DNA from 3 places in the Peribacillus sp. NJ4 genome. Region 1 is predicted to be linked to each of the others. Evidence: riboswitches for the same ligand, from Rfam matches in the RefSeq annotation. Region 1 holds a riboswitch; each other region holds the start of a gene.

The links. A riboswitch is a leader RNA that binds a small molecule or an ion and turns the genes downstream of it on or off. The one in region 1 is predicted to bind S-adenosylmethionine.
Region 2: another riboswitch for S-adenosylmethionine. It lies ahead of mtnK (S-methyl-5-thioribose kinase); the one in region 1 lies ahead of QUF94_RS13285 (YezD family protein).
Region 3: another riboswitch for S-adenosylmethionine. It lies ahead of QUF94_RS02625 (methionine ABC transporter ATP-binding protein); the one in region 1 lies ahead of QUF94_RS13285 (YezD family protein).

Annotation. Positions count from the first base shown of each region.
Region 1 covers NZ_JAUCFQ010000001.1:2,653,910-2,658,615, forward strand. The annotation lists gene QUF94_RS13275 (TetR/AcrR family transcriptional regulator) at 21-608, shown strand; gene ssuE (NADPH-dependent FMN reductase) at 817-1,350, shown strand; SAM riboswitch class I at 1,625-1,733, shown strand; gene QUF94_RS13285 (YezD family protein) at 1,905-2,048, shown strand; gene QUF94_RS13290 (phosphoadenylyl-sulfate reductase) at 2,234-2,938, shown strand; gene sat (sulfate adenylyltransferase) at 2,991-4,139, shown strand; gene cysC (adenylyl-sulfate kinase) at 4,183-4,706, shown strand, end outside.
Region 2 covers NZ_JAUCFQ010000001.1:2,387,735-2,392,440, reverse strand. The annotation lists gene QUF94_RS12035 (pyridoxal phosphate-dependent aminotransferase) at 16-1,188, opposite strand; partial or broken gene QUF94_RS12030 (carbon-nitrogen family hydrolase) at 1,367-2,067, shown strand; SAM riboswitch class I at 2,139-2,292, shown strand; gene mtnK (S-methyl-5-thioribose kinase) at 2,371-3,573, shown strand; gene mtnA (S-methyl-5-thioribose-1-phosphate isomerase) at 3,588-4,634, shown strand.
Region 3 covers NZ_JAUCFQ010000001.1:539,385-544,090, forward strand. The annotation lists gene QUF94_RS02620 (O-acetylhomoserine aminocarboxypropyltransferase/cysteine synthase family protein) at 84-1,394, shown strand; SAM riboswitch class I at 1,513-1,625, shown strand; gene QUF94_RS02625 (methionine ABC transporter ATP-binding protein) at 1,791-2,825, shown strand; gene QUF94_RS02630 (methionine ABC transporter permease) at 2,818-3,486, shown strand; gene QUF94_RS02635 (MetQ/NlpA family ABC transporter substrate-binding protein) at 3,502-4,338, shown strand; gene QUF94_RS29030 (YuzK family famiily protein) at 4,504-4,644, shown strand.

The DNA of each region.
Region 1 (4,706 bases):
ATAAAAGAAGGTTGATATTTTTGAAAAAGGGGCAACAAACCAAAGAACGAATCATAAATGTAGCCCGGACTCTTTTTGCGACAAAAGGGTTTGACATGACAAGAACGAATGAAATTGCCTCTGCATGCAATGTTTCCGAAGCTACTATTTACAAATACTTTGAAAGCAAAAAAGATTTGCTTCTGGCTACAATTACTCCTAATGAAAAAGAGGAGTCTGAAGATGGGACAAACCATCTGTCAACTGATGATCTTGTGGAAAATCACGTTTGCACCATGATAAAAAACGTTCTTGAAAATAAAGAACAGTTTTCGATATTATTTCGGGAAACACAATTCGATCAAGATATTTCAAAGCAATATGTTGATCGAATTTTCAAGCCGAATGCCAAGCATATTGAAATACAGAAGAGAATAGATAGCGGAGAGATACAATATATTTCTGATATTATCCTTTTTAATGTGGGGATCATTTCTTTCACATTGGCATTATCTACACATTATGAGATTCATCAACAGAAAAAGGAACCATATTTTACTTCTGAACGAATTAAGAGCATTGCACAACTTTTGGTATATGGTATTCATGGAAAACAAAATCATACATAATGAAACGGTCATATTAAAAGGCATGAGCATCAAGCCGCAAATATGACCGTGTTTTTTTGAATGGTAAGCAATCATTACTTGTGAAATTAATAAACCGGAGTGTAAGATTTGACTTATATTTTTCAGACTATTACGATAAATGCATGCTGCAACAAATTCATTACGAGGATTTTTATTCTAAAACCATGTAATATGGGAGGGGATTTATATGAGCGATATCGTAATTTTATCAGGAAGTCCAGCGATTCCATCAAGAACGGACATTTCACTAAAACATATTCAATCATTAGTAGAAAACCAAGGATTTACCACAGCTTATTACTCAATTACGGATTTCTCAGCAGATGATTTATTCCAAGGGAAATATAATAGCGAAGATATCTTAAAGCTTTCGGAGAAAATACAAGCAGCCAGAGGAATCATCATTGGTTCACCGGTATATAAGGCTTCTTATACAGGGGTATTAAAAGCCTTGATTGATTTGCTGCCAGAAGGAGCTTTTAAGGGGAAGCCAGTGCTGCCCATTATGATTGGCGGAAGTAACAGGCATTTATTGGCGATTGACTATGCGCTTAAACCATTAATTTCAATATTAAAAGGCGAGCCGTTGCAGGGCATATATTTTGTGGATAAGGAAATAGATAAACAGAATTCAGAAAACCCGATCAATGACTTGAATTTAGTTGATCGCGTTCAGAGTCAGGTTCAAGAACTAATAGAAGCGATTCAGTTAAGAAATTAATAAGTAATCGACTTCAATAAAAGGAATGGAATTCAAGTAATTACTTTTTCAATGAATGACAGGCATCAATAATAGCTTAATAATGAAAATAGACTCATTTTTTTGGAGACTTTATCTAAAAAGACGAGTCTATTTTCATATTTAAATGAACATAAAATCATGAATGGAATAGTGTGTATAAAAATAACAGTTCCTCCATAATATTAAACCAAGTTATTTTATAAGAAAACTCCATTGACAAGGATTAAATATATGTTAATATTTAAAATAATAAAACTTATCCAGAGCGACGGAGGGAATTGGCCCTTTGAAGTCCAGCAACCTGCATGATGGATGCAAGGTGCTACCTCCAACAAAATGTTGATCATTTTGGAAGATAAGGTAAAGAATATTTACCTTGAAATCTTTCCATCATGGAAAGATTTTTATTTTTCGGAAAATTCTTTGGGAAACCATAACAATTTAAGGTTGTTTGGAATTATATAAATTTAATAAATTCATTTAATCAGCGGTGAAATAATATATTCGCGGATTTTCTTAAAGGAGGAACAGGTTTGGATAAAGAGAATCAGCTTGAAGAAATATTTGAACGACTTCAAGAAATGCTTAATTCAATGAAGTATGGATCGATTACACTTATTGTCCAAGATGGTAAAATCATTCAAATGGAAAGAAATGAAAAACTAAGAATTAAATAAGGTATCTGCTGACTAGAAAAACTAGAGGCGGGTTTAACTGATATAAAGAGAGTATTGGTTAGATTCGTCTCTTTTTCCTAGGGTCATTTAAACTGGGGAAGATTATAACGGGCATTGATCAAAAGTAATTCTAACCAGTGACATACAGCAAGTTCTTAGAGGGGGCTGCAAAGTTGGCTGCATTAATAAACTATGAAAATTTCAACACCGGAGATTTACCTGTATTTCCTGAAGATAGTGAGACAAAAGGTGCTTTGGAAGTACTGCAATGGGCGAATGACCATTATGGAAACAAACTGATATATGCGTGTAGTTTCGGTATAGAAGGCATCGTGCTTACGGATTTATTGGCGAAGGTCAATCCCTCGGCAAAAATAGTTTTCCTTGATACAGATGTTCATTTTGAGGAAACGTACCAATTGATCGATCAAGTGAAAAAGCGATATCCAAATCTTTCGATCGAAATGAAGAAACCAGCATTGACGCTTGAAGAACAGGCAGCGGAACATGGGGATGAATTATGGCTTAGCGATTCCAATAAGTGCTGTAACATCCGTAAAATCACTCCGCTTACAGATGTGCTTTCAACGGCAACAGCCTGGCTTTCGGGACTACGGAGGGAGCAATCTGAAACAAGGGCTCTGACAGAGTATATCAATAAAGATAATAAGTTCAAGTCAGTAAAAATATGTCCACTCATACATTGGACATGGAAAGATGTTTGGCGTTATGCCCACAAAAATGGACTTCCATATAATATCCTGCATGATAATGGATATCCAAGCATTGGTTGTAAAACATGTACGGCACCTGCCTTCAATGCAGATGATTTACGCTCAGGCCGTTGGCAAGGAGCCCAAAAAACGGAATGCGGATTGCATTTATCTTAAATAAATAGAAAGTATAGGCTTAAATATTTAGAAACCATAGGGGGAAATTAGCATGACAATCAGTTTACCGCACGGAGGAACACTAATCGATCTTTGGGAACCAAAATATGATTTTAGTAAAATAACAAAGTCAATCGAAATTGACGAAATAGCTTTAAGTGATCTTGAATTGATAGGCACTGGTGCCTACAGCCCGATCAAAGGTTTCTTTACAAAAAGTGACTATGAGACAGTTGTCAAGGATATGAGGCTTAGCAGCGGCCATGTATGGAGCATCCCGATTACGCTGCCTTTGAACGTTGAAGTTGCAGAAACTCTTACTATAGGTGAAGAGGTAAAGCTGACTCATGAAGGTGAAACATACGGAGTTCTCTCCGTTTCCGATATTTTCACTCCCGATAAACAATTGGAAGCGACATTAGTATATCAAACGGATGATGAGAAGCATCCTGGTGTGAAAAATTTATATAACCGCGGGGATGTATATGTCGGCGGAGAAATAAAGTTAGTAAAGAGAATAGAGCGTCCGCTATTTCAAGCAAATTATCTGGACCCAGTTGAGACAAGGAAAGCTTTTGCTGAAAAAGGCTGGGAAACGGTTGTCGGATTCCAAACGAGGAACCCTGTTCACCGTGCACATGAATATATTCAAAAGACAGCATTGGAGATTGTCGACGGCTTATTTTTAAATCCTCTTGTAGGTGCCACTAAATCCGATGACATTCCGGCAGATGTACGAATGGAAAGCTATAAAGTGTTGCTTGAAAAATATTATCCCAAGGATCGCGTCTCACTTGCAGTTTTCCCTGCTGCCATGCGTTATGCAGGACCAAGAGAAGCGATTTTCCATGCGATGGTCCGTAAAAATTATGGTTGCACCCATTTTATCGTCGGACGTGATCATGCGGGTGTGGGTGATTATTATGGCACATATGATGCTCAAAAAATCTTTGGGAATTTTAATTCAGATGAGTTAGGGATCACGCTATTATTCTTTGAACATAGTTTTTACTGTAAAGAATGTGGCAATATGGCTTCCGCTAAAACTTGTCCGCATGGCAAGGAAGACCATGTCATCCTGTCTGGAACGAAGGTAAGGGAAATGTTGCGTAATGGAGAAATTCCTCCAGCTACCTTTAGCCGTAAAGAAGTCATCGAGGTGTTGATCGAAGGTCTTAAAAAGAATGAAGTTTATAACTGATTGGACATAAATTGAAGGATCACATGAAGAGGGGGATTATTAAATGAGTAAAAGTACGAATGTCACTTGGCATGAAACGTCATTGACCAAGGAGCTCCGCCGGAAGCAGAACGGGCATGAAAGCACAGTTCTATGGTTTACAGGACTCTCGGGTTCAGGAAAATCAACGATTGCGAATGCGGTCGCTAAAGAGTTATATAATCGGAATATTCGAAGTTATGTTTTGGATGGTGATAATATCCGCCACGGTTTAAATAAAGATTTAGGTTTTTCTGAAGAGGATCGGACCGAGAATATTAGGCGAATCGGTGAGGTTTCCAAGTTATTCGTGGATAGTGGGCAGTTCGTATTGACCGCCTTCATATCACCTTTCAGGGCAGATCGGCAGATTGTACGTGATTTACTCGATGAAGGGGAGTTTATTGAAGTATACATAAAGTGTCCGATCGAAGAGTGCGAAGTGCGTGATCCAAAAGGTCTTTATGACAAGGCGCGTAAAGGAATCATTAAAGATTTTACCGGAATCGACTCTCCATACGAAGAACCTGAACAACCGGAAATCATTTT
Region 2 (4,706 bases), 270 kb from region 1:
AAATTGAATCCTCCGTTAAAATAATTTTAATGTACGTATCCGTTCCACAGCCTCTTCAAGCCGTTCTTCCGAAGTCAGAAGCCCTACCCTGACGTAACCTTCGCCAAATTCACCGAATCCATTCCCTGCGGCAACAGCTACGTGGGCATGCGTTAATAGATAGTCTGCAAAACTCTCGGACGTAAAACCTTTTGGTACCTTGAGCCAGGCAAAGAATGATGCCTCGGGAGCTTTGACATCCCATCCGATTGCACTCAATCCCTCAATGAAAACATTCCTGCGTCCCTCATACATCTTCACTAACTCATCTACACAGCTCTGCGAGTCCAGCAATGCGCTTGCCGCTGCTTCCTGTATCGCTGGAAAGAGACTAACATAAAGATGGTCTTGCAATAGTTCAAGAGCTTCTATGACACTTTTATTCCCCACTGCAAAACCGACTCTCCACCCTGCCATATTGTATGTTTTCGATAGTGTGTAAATTTCTATCCCTACATCCTTCGCTCCCTCTGCCTGGAGAAAGCTTATCGGTTTTTTTCCGTCGAATCCTATTGCCCCATAAGCGAAATCGTGGACCACGCAAATCGAATGCTCTTTTGCAAAGGAGACGGTTTCATCAAAGAAACTTTCAGTTGCAGAAGCACCGGTGGGATTATTCGGATAGTTCAAGAACATCATTTTGGCTTTATCAAGCACTTCTTTATGTATGTCATTGTATTTCGGAAGAAAATCATTTTCTTCTGTCAAGGGCATCAGTTCGGTCTTTGCCTGGGCTAAAACGACACCGGAAAGATAATCCGGATAGCCGGGATCTGGAACAAGGATTGTATCACCTGGATTCAATAAACATTGCGGCAGTTCGACAAGACCTGCCTTTCCCCCGAAGAGAATCGCCACTTCACTATTCGGATCCAGCTTGACACCATATTCACGTTCATAAAAGACGGCAGCAGCATCTTTTAAATATTGATGTCCCCGAAACGGCGAATATTTATGATTAATCGTTTTTTCAGCGGCAACCTGTAAACTTTTCACGATATGTTCAGGCGTCGGTTGATCAGGATTTCCCTGGCCTAAATTAATGACATCATGACCCTGCGCCGTAATCGCATTGACTTTTGCGACTAGAGAGGCAAAAAACTGCTTGGGCAGTTTTTGAAGTTGTCTGGATTTTTCGAATTGCAACATTTATACACCTTCTCTGAAATTTCTTGAAATTCTAGTCACAAATGATATATGTTTATCATAGTCTTGTAAAGCATTTTTTACAGGTGGGTTTTAAACGATGAAGTGGAAAATTGCCTGCATTCAATTGGATATTGCCTTCGGGCAACCAGATATCAATTTTCAGGTTGCAGAATAATGGATGGAAATAGCAGCAATGTCCAAACCCGATATCGTTATTTTACCAGAGCTTTGGTCAACAGGATACGACTTGACCAGGTTAAATGAGATTGCTGATGAAGAAGCAGAAAAAACGATTGAATGTTTAAAAGATCAGGTAAAGAAACACCAGTTTCACATAATTGGGGGTTCCGTTGCCAAAAAGCAAGCAAGGGCATCTATAACACCATGATCATCATCAATAAGGATGAAAATCTCATAAAAGAATATGATAAGCTTCACTTATTTCAGTTAATGGATGAACATCATTTCCTGCAGCCAGGTGAAAAAGATGGTTTATTTACTCTTGATGAAAAAATATGTGCTGGATTCATTTGTTATGACATCCGTTTTCCTGAATGGCAGCGAGCCCATACCGTTCAAGGCGCCGAAGTTCTATTCGTAATGGCAGAATGGCCAAAGCCCAGACTCGATCACTGGAGAGCCTTATTGATTAGCCGTGCCATCGAGAACCAAGCATATGTTGTAGCCGTTAACCGTTCAGGTTCGGATGTCAATAATATATTTGCGGGTCATTCCTTGATTATTGATCCATTGGGGAATATCATAAGTGAAGCCGGAGAAGCAAACGAACTCTTGACAGGCACCTTGGACTTCAATAAAGTTACGGAAGCACGGAACAAAATACCCGTATTCGAATATCGTCGGCCGGATTATTATTAATTTTCCCATTGACAAACTATTTAAAAAGTTGATATTATTTTCCCGAAGATTAAAATTTCAGAAAACATATACTCTTATCAAGAGCAGGCTGAGGGATAAAGGCCCTATGAAGCCCAGCAACCGACTGTAATACCATTGTGAAATGGGGCGGATTCACCGCCGGATTATAAAATCCACAGAGCACGGTGCTAATTCCACCAGAATTCATTTTCTGGAAGATAAGAGGTCCGAAGCCAAAACTTCTGCCTCTTTCTATATGAAAGAGGCTTTTTTATTCTTATTTTGAATCTGGAGGGGAAAAGAATGACTCAAAACCATTCAAATTTTAAGAGATTGACAAACGAAACAGCTATAACCCTTGCAAAAAAACTTGGGTTGGTCAATGCGGATGCAAGTTTAAACTGTAAAGAAATCGGCGATGGAAATTTAAATTATGTTTTTCATATTACAGACACAGTCACAAACAAAGGAATAATAATCAAACAAGCGGTCCCTTATGCCAAGGTACTTGGTGAAAGCTGGCCGCTGACATTGAAAAGGGCAGCCATTGAAGCGAATGCACTGATTCATTTCAGAAGCTATTGCCCCGAATTCGTACCGCAAGTCTATTATTCGGATGAACAGCTTGCCATTACAGTCATGGAAGATTTATCGCACTTGAAAATCGTTAGAAAAGGCTTGATCGATGGCGATCAATATCCATTGCTTTCACAGCATATTGGTGAATATGTAGCGAAGACGGCATTTTATACATCAGATTATCATTTAGAACCATCCGCGAAAAAGGAAGTGGCCCGACATTTCACGAATCCGGAACTCTGCAAAATCACTGAGGTCTTTATTTTCACGGATCCATTTTTTGAGGAACTCCCGGGAGATTTCGAGCCGGAATTGACTGATGCCGCCAAAAATATTTGGAATTATCAAGAAGTGATACTTGAGGTCGCTAAGCTGAAACAAAGTTTTGAAACCGAGCAGGAAGCCTTGCTTCATGGAGATTTACATACTGGAAGTATTTTTGCAAGTGAAACTGAAACAAAGGTTATTGATCCGGAATTCGCTTTTTATGGGCCCGTTGGTTTTGACCTTGGTCAATACACCGCCAACCTTCTCTTTCAGGCAATTACACGAAATGGCGCTGGAAAGGAAGAGATTTTCTCACACCTTCATGAATTTTGGAATGCCTTTGAAGAAACTTATACCGAATTATGGGAAGGCCAAAATAAAAGCCCATTCCGCCATGTGAAAGGCTATCTGCCTTATTTACTGACAAAATTCAAAAAAGATGCATTCGGTTTTGCCGGCTGTGAACTGATTCGGCGAACCATTGGCCTTTCCCATGTTGCCGATTTAAACGTCATTGAAAATAAAGATACAAGGATCGCTGCCAAAACGGCAACATTGGAAATTGGTGCATTTTTAATTAAAAAACGGGAAGAATTGGATGTTCCAGCTGTCATTGAAGCGTTGAAGCAACGTACACTGCCATCTTATTCAACCCTTTAAAAGGAGACCTGCACATGACTACACTAGCACCCTTACCATATTCGGTACAATGGGATGATACCCATATTACATTATTAAATCAACAAGCCCTTCCTTCCATAACTGAATTTATTGAACTTCATTCTGTTGATGATGTATATGACAGCATATTGACATTAAAAGTTCGTGGTGCCCCAGCAATTGGACTGACGGCAGCATTTGGTGTTGCACTTGGTGCCAAACAGGAAACAACCGCTGAATTAGAGGAATTCAAGAAAAATGTAACGAGGCATATTGAAAAACTCGCTTCTTCACGGCCAACTGCAGTCAACCTTTTTTGGGCGTTAAGGAGGATGGAGAATACGTTGAAAGCAGCGCAAAGCATTTCAACTGCCAAGGAAGCACTTGTATCGGAGGCCCAAGCCATCTTTGCTGAAGATGAAGAAATGTGCAGGAAAATCGGGGAACATGGTTTATCCTTATTCGCTAAAGGAGATTCCATCCTAACGCATTGCAACGCTGGAGGGATTGCCACAGCCCGTTATGGAACAGCCCTGGCTCCCTTCCACCTGGCTAAAGAAAGGGACTTTCCGCTAAAAGTGTACGCTTGTGAAACCAGGCCTGTCCTGCAAGGGGCGCGTTTGACGGCTTGGGAATTGATGCAAGCGGGGGTTGACGTCACCTTAATTTCTGATAATATGGCCGCCCATACGATTCACCAGAAACGAATAAATGGAATTATAGTCGGGGCCGACAGAATTGCGGCTAATGGAGATACAGCCAATAAAATCGGGACATTGGGATTGGCCATTTTAGCCAAGCACTTTGGTATCCCTTTTTATGTGGCGGCTCCATCAAGCACCTTCGACCTTTCAATCCAATCCGGCACATCCATCCCGATCGAAGAACGGCATGAAGCGGAAATCACTTTCATTCAAAGTGTAAGGATCGCCCCGGAAAACGTGAAGACTTTCAATCCAGCCTTTGATGTTACACCGAATCATCTAATTACAGGCATCATTACAGAAAACGGCATCATAACACCGGATTTCATCAAAAACATTCCGGATTTCGTTAAATAATCCAAGTTTTATTGGTGATAAAAAACGAGAAGGATTTCGTATCCGTCTCGTTTTTTAATGATGATCAATTAT
Region 3 (4,706 bases), 2.1 Mb from region 1:
TTGTGGAAGTGGTTTTTTTGTTTATGAAAGGCCCGGTTTCAATTTAATTCCTACTAAATCCATAGAGAAAGAGGAGAAATAGTATGTCAGAGAAAAAGTTACGTTTCGAAACATTGAGTGTTCATGGCGGTTTGCAAGCTGATGAAACAGGTGCACGTGCAGTCCCGATCTACCAAAGCAATGCATACTTGTTCAAAGACACTGACCATGCAGCGAATTTATTTGGCTTAAAGGAGAATGGCTATATATATACACGACTACATAATCCCACGGTCAGCGTTTTTGAGGAAAGAATGGCCTTATTGGAAGGCGGTATCGGCGGATTGGCAACAGCAAGCGGAATGGCTGCCATCTCACTGTCAATCCTGAATATTGCCGGTGCAGGGGATGAGATCGTTTCAGCCTCCACTTTATATGGCGGTACGTATAATCTTTTTGAAAATACTCTTCCTAAATATGGGATTAAAGTGAAGTTCGTTTCTCCTGATGACCCTGAAAATTTCAAAAGGGCGATTACGCCAAGAACTAAAGCCATATTTGCCGAAACGATCGGAAATCCAAGTTTGAGGGTCCTTGATATTGAAGCGGTAGCCGACATTGCCCATGATGCCGGGATACCTTTAATCATTGATAATACCTTCGCTACACCGTATCTATGCAGACCAATTGATTTTGGAGCGGATATTGTTATCCATTCCGCTACAAAATGGCTTCTGGGAAATGGAACCACCTTAGGCGGTGTCATCGTGGATGGAGGGAAGTTCGATTGGAACTCGCCAAACTACCCTGGCTTTACGGAGCCTGATCCAAGTTACGACGGTCTGGTATACGCCGAGGCAGTTGGACCAGCCGCTTTTATAACGAAAGCCCGAGTGCAGTTACTTCGTGATTTAGGCCCTGCGCTAAGTGCCCAAAGCGCATTCCAGTTTACGCTTGGACTTGAAACGCTGCATGTGAGGATGAAAGAGCATCTTTCGAACACGAAGTCTGTACTTCAATATTTGAAAAAACACCCTGCCGTGACTTGGGTTTCGCATCCTGCTAATGAGGATCATCCCGATAAAGCCCTTGCGGATAAATATTTGCCTAAGGGAGCAGGATCTGTTGTGACTTTTGGAATAAAGGGAGACCGCGAAGCCGGGGCGAAACTTATCAATTCGGTGGAATTATGGTCCCATGTAGCGAATGTAGGGGATGCGAAGAGTTTAATCATTCACCCTGCCAGTACGACCCATCAGCAATTGAATGATGCAGGTCTGGCGAAAGCTGGTGTGCGTGCTGATCAAGTCCGTTTATCCATTGGGATTGAAAATGTAGAGGATTTAATAGAAGATTTGGAGCAGGCAATTGAAAAAGCGACGAATATCGTCTCCTTGACTTCTAAAACGGTTTAAGCAAAAAGTCCTGGGCATTCTTGAACTAGAAATATTATACATTGCGCTCCTTTTTTATCTATGATAAAATTTCAACATACTAAAGAACTTAATGATGTACAAATATTCTATATATTAGCTCTTATCAAGAGAGGTGGAGGGATGTGCCCGATGAAACCCGGCAACCGACAAGGAGATTTCCTTGGAAAGGTGCCAATTCACACAAAGTTTAATCACTTTGGAAGATGAGAGGAAGGCCTGTTTCTTCACCTGCCTTTCTGCTCATGCAGAAAGGTTTTTTCTATTTCAGTAGGGAAAACCTTTGCATGAATTGCAAAATTGGTAGGGGAAACAGATAATAATGTAGAGAAATTAACTAAGTTCATAGGTTTTATTGGATAAAAGAGGTGAGGATTAATGATTACATTGACAAAAGTCAGTAAGCTGTTCCGAACAGGAAAAGGAAGCAGTGAGACGATCAAGGCTGTAAATAATGTGAATGTTGAAATAAATAAAGGCGAGATTTTCGGTATTATTGGTTATAGTGGAGCGGGGAAAAGTACTTTGATCAGGATGCTCAATGGATTGGAAACACCCACAGAAGGATCCGTTGTGGTGGCTGAGAAGGAAATTTCAAAAATTAAAGGTGCTCAGCTTCGTAAGGCCCGTCAAGAAATCAGCATGATTTTCCAACATTTCAATCTATTATGGTCCAGGACCGTTCAGGAAAATATATCCTTCCCGTTGGAAATTGCAGGAGTTTCAAAATTTGAACGCACCAAACGTGTGAACGAATTGATCAAGTTAGTCGGACTGGAAGGCAGAGAAAAGGCCTATCCTTCGCAATTAAGCGGAGGGCAAAAGCAACGGGTGGGAATAGCCAGGGCTCTAGCGAATGATCCTAAAGTGCTGCTGTGTGATGAAGCGACTTCTGCCTTGGATCCACAGACTACCGACTCTATACTCGAATTGCTTGTTGACATCAATCAGCGTCTTGGGTTGACGATTGTCTTGATAACACATGAAATGCATGTAATACGTAAAATCTGTCATCGTGTGGCTGTGATGGAAAGCGGGCAAGTTGTTGAACAGGGACCTGTCCTGGATGTTTTCAAGAATCCTAAAGAACAAATGACGAAGCGTTTCGTGCAACAGGTGACGGAACCGGAAGAAACGAAAGAAACGATGGACCATCTGCTCGAACGCTTTCCTGCAGGCAAAGTGATTCAATTGACTTTTGTAGGTGATCATGCAGAAAGCCCGTTGATCACTAAGCTTGTGCGTAACTTCGAGTTGGATGTCAATATAGTTCAAGGTAAAATATCGCAAACCAGAAGCGGTTCATATGGAACGTTGTTTATCCATCTTGATGGCAAAGAGGATGAAATGCTCCGCGCAATCGAATTCATTAAAGCACAGCAGGTAGGCGTGGAGGTGATTACTCATGCTTGAAGAATTATTGCCGAATGTTGATTGGGAAGACATTATTGAAGCAACGAAAGAAACGCTTTATATGACAAGTATCTCTGTAGTGGCAACCTTTTTTATAGGCATATTATTAGGATTGATCCTGTTCTTGACAGGGAAGGGGAATATGTGGGAAAACCGGGCAATCAACGCGGTCATCAGTGCTGTGGTTAATATATTCCGTTCCATTCCATTTCTTATTTTGATCGTGCTGCTCATTCCTTTCACTAAAGCGCTTGTCGGTTCCATGATCGGAGAGAACGCTGCACTGCCGGCACTTATTATCGGTGCGGCACCATTTTATGCACGTATGGTTGAAATCGGCCTCCGTGAAATCGATAAAGGTGTAATTGAAGCCGCTAAATCGATGGGGGCAAAAACGAGCACGATCATTTGGAAGGTCCTTCTTCCGGAGTCGATGCCTGCCCTTATTTCCGGGATTACGGTAACATCGATTGCATTGGTTGGATATACCGCAATGGCCGGGGTCATCGGCGCAGGCGGACTTGGTAATCTAGCCTATCTGGAGGGCTATCAAAGAAATCAAAATGACGTTACGCTTGTAGCGACTATCGTTATTCTAATTATCGTCTTCATAATTCAAATTATTGGAGATGTGATTACATCTAAATTGGACAAAAGATAAAGGGAGATGAAAAGGATGAAAAAGTTTTTAGGATTTGCATTGATTTTAGTGTTATCTATCGCTTTGGCTGCTTGTGGAAGTGAAAAGGATAAAGGCGGCAGTGAAACGGAAAAAGAATCGAAGAAATTAGTTGTAGGGGCATCCAATGTTCCGCATGCTGAAATCCTTGAGGAAGCTAAGCCGCTTCTTGAAGAAAAAGGAATAGAATTGGAAATCGAAACATTCCAGGACTATGTTTTACCAAATAAGGCTTTAAATGATAAGGAATTGGATGCTAACTATTTTCAGCACATTCCTTATTTAGAATCCCAAATTAAAGAAAATGGATATGATTTCGTTAATGCAGGCGGAATCCATATCGAGCCAATAGCTCTATACTCAAAAAAATATAAAACCATCGATAAACTTCCTGATGGGGCAACGATCATTTTAAGCAGCTCTGTCGCTGATCATGGGCGTGCTTTATCCCTTTTGGAAAAGAATGGCCTGATCACTTTGAAAGAGGGAATCGATAAAACGACGGCTACAACTAAAGACATCGTTAAAAATGAGAAAAACCTTAAATTCGATTCTGAATATGAAGCGGCTCTGCTTCCTAAAATTTATGAGAGCAGCGAAGGCGATGCTGTTTTGATCAACTCAAACTATGCGATCGATGCAGGTTTGAATCCGATTGAAGATTCGATCGCCATTGAAGATTCTGAATCACCATACGTGAATGTCATCGCTGTAAACAAAGGTGACGAAAATAAAGAAGCAATCAAAGCGCTTGTAGAAGTATTGCATTCTAAAGAAATTCAAGATTTCATCCTTGAAGAATACGAAGGTGCAGTTGTACCGGCGGATAAATAATTCAACAATGACGGCCTGATGTAATTCAGGTCGTTTTTTCATGTTTATATATGATAGAAAAAGGGTAGAGAATGATTGAAGGTAATAAAATGATACACAAATTTGAAAGGATGGTTCACTATCAATACTCTGGATTTAAATGTAACAAGCGAAATGGAAAAGGCGATGCAGTCTTCACATGGGATTGGCTACAGTGAGTACAGTAGAAACTTAGACCTCCGTATCGAGGTTGAGAAAGAACGAGATAGGGAACATGAAAAGTGCAACAAAATGGTCCTGGACCTGCAACGCAAAATTCACGGCTAAGCATATAAAAGAGTTCTTTAAAAGATCGGTCTGTAGAGGTAAAATGGTAAGTGGTCCAGAAA